One region of the Nonomuraea sp. NPDC050022 genome, then DNA from elsewhere that is predicted to be linked to it. Evidence: predicted binding sites of a transcription regulator. Region 1 holds the regulator's gene; each other region holds the start of a gene.

What was found. The regulator LexA, encoded in region 1, represses DNA repair genes until DNA is damaged. The targets are predictions, from matches to a motif close to TCGAACANNTGTTCGA.
Region 2: the regulator LexA is predicted to act here: its motif matches at 807-822, upstream of recA (recombinase RecA).
Region 3: the regulator LexA is predicted to act here: its motif matches at 950-965, upstream of ruvC (crossover junction endodeoxyribonuclease RuvC).

The regions. Positions count from the first base shown of each region.
Region 1 is NZ_JBITKE010000009.1:228,841-231,087, reverse strand. It holds gene ACIBO2_RS36275 (hypothetical protein) at 634-888, shown strand; gene lexA (transcriptional repressor LexA) at 917-1,627, shown strand.
Region 2 is NZ_JBITKE010000010.1:313,168-315,414, forward strand. It holds gene ACIBO2_RS39410 (hypothetical protein) at 1-180, opposite strand, end outside; gene ACIBO2_RS39415 (VOC family protein) at 192-539, opposite strand; gene recA (recombinase RecA) at 938-2,038, shown strand.
Region 3 is NZ_JBITKE010000011.1:62,688-64,934, forward strand. It holds gene ruvA (Holliday junction branch migration protein RuvA) at 1-297, opposite strand, end outside; gene ruvC (crossover junction endodeoxyribonuclease RuvC) at 294-929, opposite strand; gene eis (GNAT family N-acetyltransferase) at 1,144-2,247, opposite strand, start outside.

The DNA.
Region 1 (2,247 bases):
GCCCCGCCCGCTATCCCAAGACGGCCTTCTGGCCCCGGGGCAGCGGACCCCGGACCTGCCAACCCCGGACCCCCGGATCCCGAACCGGCCGATCCCGCATCAACGGACGGCGAACCAGCAGACCCCGAACCACCGGACGCCAGCCCAACAGAAGCCGAACCGGCGGAACCCCGACCGGCGGAACCCCGACCGCCAGCTCCCGGACCGGCGGAGCCCGAACCGACGAGCCCCGAACCGACGAGCCCCGGACCAACAGACCCCGGACCGCCAGACCCCGAGCCGCCAGACCCCGGACCAACAGACGTCAGTCCAACAGGCCCCAGGCCGACCGACGCCGAACCGCCAGACCTCGGACCGGCCGATCCCGAATCGCTAGGCCCCGAATCGCCGGACGCCGAACCAGCGGATCCCGAACCAGCGGACACCGGTACAACCGACACGGCCGCCGGTCCAACCGACCCCGAACCGACGGACGCCGGAGCCCGGTTGTCGGAGTTGTCACGGGTATGCGGGCGTTCGCGATCTGACCGATTGGCGGAATCGCCACCCCGAGAACCGTCACCCCGGTCGTCACCCGTGTTATCGCCCCCTGCCACCGGTCGCCGGGTGGCGTCCGCCAGGAGGGTGAGTCGCTTGACGTCGTCGCTGGTCGCATCTGTGATGGTGGTCGCTCGCATGTGTGACCTCCCAGCCGTCCCGGCCCGAAAAAAAGACCCAATAAAGATCGGCAAATCGAACACGGTGTCGATCGAACTCCCGTACGATGTTGTACACCACGCTGCCAACAATTTCGAGGAAGACTCGAACAATTGTTTGAAGATGATCTTCAACAGCGATACGGTCGCTGTGTGCGACACGAAGACCACGGACCGGGAGATTCGCCGGTGAGGCGGGCCACCGGGCGAGGAGGCAGATCATGAGCGATCGGGATGACACCAACGGGGTCAGTGACCTCGCGGTGCGTCGGCGTGACTCCCTGGGACTGACGCCCAGGCAACGCAAGATCCTCGAGGTGATTCGCGACTCGGTCCAACAGCGGGGCTACCCGCCGTCCATGCGCGAGATCGGCGAGGCCGTGCAGCTGACCAGCACGTCCAGCGTGTCGCACCAGCTGACGGCGTTGCAACGCAAGGGCTACCTGAGACGCGACCCTCATCGGCCGCGCGCTCTCGAGGTGCGTCTTCCCGGCGAGCCCGTGCTCTGGGTCGATCCCGACGCCGCCAACGAGTCCGACTCCCCGGTGAGCAGGCCCACGGCCGCCTATGTGCCGCTGGTCGGCCGGATCGCCGCCGGTGGGCCGATCCTCGCCGAGGAGAGCGTCGAAGACGTCTTCGCCCTGCCCAAGCAACTGGTCGGCGAAGGCACCCTCTTCCTCCTGCAGGTCGCCGGTGATTCGATGATCGACGCCGCCATCGCCGACGGCGACTGGGTCGTCGTCCGCCAGCAGCCGGTCGCGGAGAGCGGTGACATCGTGGCGGCCATGATCGAGGGCGAGGCTACGGTGAAGACGTTCAAGCGCAAGGACGGCCACGTCTGGCTGGTGCCACACAACGCCAACTACGACCCGATCCCCGGCGACGAGGCCAGCGTCCTGGGCAAGGTCGTAGCGGTCCTCCGCCGCCTCTGACTCCACACAGGTTTCCGGGCGCATGACAGGGTCATGCGCCCGGAAAACCGTACGTGTGTCTTACGAGTGGCCACGACCATACGGGTGGCTGATGGGTGGCCATGGATCGTATCGGGTGGCTACTGGGCATCTCCTGTACGGGCGTAGGTACGGACCGTACAGACGGCTAGCGGGTATCGACCGTGCGGGTGTCCAATGGGCATCAGTCGCGCGGATGGCTGACGGGTACGGCAGGAAGGCACCGCTCCTGTGATCCACGAGTGGTTGGTGTGGTTTCGCCACCAGCCACCTTGTGGGCCTGCCACATCGACGGGCCTTCGAGCATTTCGGCGCGAACGGACCGACCGAAGGCGAGACCGTCTGACCGGCCAGATGTGCCGACGATGAGACGGACTGATCAGTGAGACGGGTCGCCCGTGAGACCGGGCCGCCCGGCGAGATGGGCCGACTCCGAGATCAGGCTGGGCGTAAGACCGGGTTGACCGGTGAAGGGCCGACGATGAGACGGACTGATCAGTGAGACGGGCCGCCCGTGAGACTGGGCCGCCCGGCGAGATGGGCAGGTCGGCGCGAGATTGGGCCCGGTGAGACGGGCCGACGGTGCAATGAGCTGGCCATGA
Region 2 (2,247 bases), on a different contig from region 1:
GCCCCAGGCGACCCGCTGGGCGTACGCCTGGAAGGCCTCATCCCACACCGGCCGGTCGCCGACCTGCTGAACGCCGTGTTCCGCGCTCCCCGGCCGCCAGGTGGCGACGGCCCACAGCGTACCTTGATCGGTATTCCAGGTGGAGCTGTCGTCTGCCGGCGAACGTTGAGCGCATGCCATCAAATTCCGATTCAGGGCGCAGGCATAGTCTCGCCTCCGATGCCTGTCTCGTTGCCGTCAGCGTCACGGAAGACCCACTTGCAGACGTTGCCGTGCTGCTCCATGTCCACCGGCCGCAGGCCGCGCCCTGCGATCCGCTCCACCTCGGACGTCGGATCGTCCAGCCAGATCATGCTCACGCCGCCGCCGGCGCGAGCGGCGTCCTCGATGACGTACACGTACCGGTCCTCGGCCAGTTGCCACACCGCTTCGACGTCGTTGGGCCAGAACGCCGGACCCCTGCCGAGAAGCCTGGTGTACCACTCCACGGCACTCTTGCAGTCGCGGACAGGGATGCCCGCGAAGATCCCCACTGCCACGATCGGATCTCCTCTCGCCACAGGGCCGGGAAGGTCCAGCCCACCAAAGGAATAGACTCCGCGCGTCTGCGGAAATCATCGCGGTCCGCGTCAGGCGCGCGGGGGGACCGCCTCGTCCGACCCCTGTGGGCAGACGCTCTGGCCTGCACACTTAATCTTCGATGTCACGAGCTCGCGTCCGTCAAGGTTCATCGGCACGCGCTCAACGTTCGGTGTAGGGGGACAGGAGCCGTTTGCGTGGGGCATTACCGCGTGTTCCTGCTGTGATCGAACAGCCGTTCGGCTAGGATGTAATCCGCCAGGCCACGCCCTCCCAGCGGCGACTCCGCAAAACTGTCGGTGGCAGGCCGTAGCTTTCACTCGACTGATCGGACCACAACCCTCCAGGGGGAGTTCCCATGGCTATCAACGACCGCGAGAAGGCCCTCGAGACCGCCCTCGCTCAGATCGAGAGGCAGTTCGGCAAGGGCTCCGTCATGCGCCTCGGCGACGACGCCCGAGCCCCCATCGAGGTGATCCCCACGGGTTCGATCTCCCTGGACGTCGCGCTGGGCATCGGCGGATTGCCGCGTGGCAGGATCGTCGAGGTCTACGGCCCGGAGTCCTCGGGTAAGACCACGATCGCCCTGCACGCGGTGGCCAACGCCCAGCGCGCGGGCGGCATCGCGGCGTTCATCGACGCCGAGCACGCCCTCGACCCCGAATACGCCAAGAAGCTCGGCGTCGACACCGACGCTCTGCTCGTCTCCCAGCCCGACACGGGTGAGCAGGCGCTCGAGATCGCCGACATGCTGATCAGGTCGGGCGCCGTCGACATCATCGTCATCGACTCGGTGGCCGCCCTGGTCCCCAAGGCCGAAATCGAGGGCGAGATGGGCGACAGCCACGTCGGCCTCCAGGCCCGCCTGATGTCCCAGGCCCTGCGCAAGGTCGCCGGCGCGCTCAGCAACACCGGCACCACCGCCATCTTCATCAACCAGCTCCGCGAGAAGATCGGCGTCATGTTCGGCTCGCCCGAGACCACGACCGGCGGTAAGGCGCTCAAGTTCTACGCCTCGGTCCGCCTCGACATCCGCCGTATCGAGACGCTCAAGGACGGCACGGAGGCGGTCGGCAACCGCACGCGGGTCAAGGTCGTCAAGAACAAGATGGCCCCGCCCTTCCGGGTCGCCGACTTCGACATCCTCTACGGCGTGGGCGTCTCCCGCGAGGGCGGCCTCATCGACATGGGCGTCGAGCACGGCTTCGTCCGCAAGTCCGGCGCCTGGTACACCTACGAGGGTGACCAGCTCGGCCAGGGCAAGGAGAATGCCCGCAACTTCCTGAAGAACCACCCCGACATGTCCAACGAGATCGAGAAGAAGATCAAGGACAAGCTCGGCGTCGGCCCCCGCTTGGACGCCCCGGCCGAGGCACCCGCGGCCCCGGCCGCCCCCGCCGCCGCTCCCTCGGGCCGCGGCGCCAAGGCCGCCGCCACGCCGAAGCCCGGTGACGTCTGATCAGTCGCCACATGAGTGACTCTGATCGGTCGTCGGATGAGTGACACGGACCCGTCGCAGGCGCCCCATTCCCATGACTGGGGCGCCTGGCCCGACCTCCCCACTCCACCTCCGGGCCGCCGCCGCAACTCCAGCGCCAACCTCTTTCCGCGGTCATCAACCCCGGAGGACACCTGGCCCTCCGAGCTCTCCTCGGACGACTCACCTCG
Region 3 (2,247 bases), on a different contig from region 1:
GACGCGCAGCGCGTTGGGCGTGTGGACGGCGAGCATGGCCAGCGCCACCTTGGGGCCGACGCCACTGGCCGTCTGGAGCAACTCGAAGACGGTGCGCTCGTCGGCGGTGGCGAAGCCGAAGAGGGTGAGCGACTCCTCCCGCACCACCAGCGACGTGGCCAGCCGCGCCTCCTCGCCCACCCTGAGCGCGGCGAGGGTGGCGGGTGTGCAGTGGGTGAGGATGCCGACCCCGCCGACCTCGATCACCGCGCCGTAGGGGGTGATCGCCGTCACCTGCCCGGCCACGGACGCGATCACAGCGCCACGTCCTTCCCTGTCGGACGGCCCTCTGCCATACGGCTCAGGGACGTGCGGTCCTCTGTCGCGCGGCTCTGGGCCGTGCGGCCCTGTGTCGTACGGGGGGCCCGGGCCGTGCGGCTCTGGGCCCTTGCCACGGCCTCGGCCAGCTTGTGCTGGGCGCCGCCGCGCCACACGTGGCAGATGGCCAGGGCGAGCGCGTCGGCGGCGTCGGCGGGCTTGGGCATCTCGCTGAGCCGCAACAGGCGGGTCACCATGGCGCCGATCTGCTTCTTGTCGGCGGTGCCACTGCCGGTGATGGCCGCCTTGACCTCGGACGGGGTGTGGAGCGCGACGGGCAGGCCGCGCCTGGCCGCGCACAGGACCGCGATGCCCGCCGCCTGGGCAGTGCCCATGACCGTGCGGACGTTGTGCTGGCTGAACACCCGCTCGACCGCCACCGCGTCGGGACGCACCTCGTCGAGCCACTGCTCGATGCCGGCCTCGATGCCGACCAGCCGGGTGCCCAGCTCCTCGTCGGCGCCGGTGCGCACCACACCGACGGCCACCAAGGACAGCGGCGCGCCCGGCCGCCCCTCGACCGCGCCAAGGCCGCACCGGGTCAGCCCCGGATCGACGCCCATCACCCGCACCGGCCTGCCTCCCCGCGCCGCCGAACATCTGTTCGGCACGAGACTCTACCCCGGCTGACGTGCCCGCGCATCGGGAAACGCCCGCGAGCATGGGCCATCCGCCGGGAACACCCGCGACCGTGCGCCAGCCCTCCGGAACGCCCGCGACCGTACGACCGCCTTCTGGAACGCCCGCGACCGTACGACCGCCGGAGAGCGGACGTGGCTGGGGCGGTCAGAAGTAGTCCAGCATGTACGGCTTGGCGGCGAAGACGGTGTCCAGTAGCTCGTCGTAGCGCTCGTGCCCGGACATGAGGCCGCCGCGCCGCAGCGTGGCCGCCGGGATCCCGGCGTACAGCGCGGAGAGGCCGTTGATCGACAGCACCGCCCCGGACTCCCCCGAGTCCCCGAGCGGCGTGGCGGCCCCGGCCCCGCCGGAGAACTCCAGCCGCCAGCGCCCCGTGTTGCCCGCCCGCAGCCGGTCGGTCACCTCGACGACCGCCTCGCCCGCGACCGCGGCCGGGTATCCCCTGCGCTCCACGGCCGCCGCCACGTCGAGGACGCGGAACATCCACCGCACCTGCTTGATGGTCTCCGTGGACCGCTCACGCAGCAGCCACAGCACCGGGTCGTCGGGCGCGACGTTGGCGGTGACGTGCGCGGCCATCGACGACGCGCTGCCCACCAGCGACCACAGCGCCCTGGCGGTCTGCTCGGACTCGGCGACGAGGTTGTCGACCTCGATGTCCGGGCCGGCCCAGCGGTAAACGACGTAGCCGTCCGGCGCCAGATAGAGGAAGTCGTCCTCCTGGCCGAGCCACAGCGCCCAGGTGCGTTCGTCCCATGAGACGGGGCCGGAGGCGCGCGCGGCGCCGTGCGCCCGCCGCAGCACCGAGACCACCTCGGCCGCGTCGCCGGGACCCATCCTGCGCAGCTCGACCCGGCCGCTGGGCGGGATCGTCCGCAGCGACTCGGCCGGGAGCGTGACGCGGTGCTGCGCCCCCGCGTGCTCGTAGCCGGCCGAGCGGTAGAGCGGCGTGGTGGCCGGATAGAGCGCGGACACGGCGTCGCCGAACGCCACGGCCCGCTCCACGGTGGCCTGCATGAGCCGGCCACCGACCCCCTTGCCGCGATCCTCCGGGCTGACGGTGACGGCCGCGACCCCGGCCAAGGGCTGCGGCTTGCCGTGCCACCACTGGGTGAACGGGCGCAGCCGCGCGGTCGCGACCAGCCTGGGCCCGTCGAACATGCCCAGGTAGCGGCCCTCGGCCAGCGCCGGCAGCGCCGCCTGGCGCCAGCGCTCCCGCTCGGCGGCCGGAACCAGGCCGAAGGAGCGCTG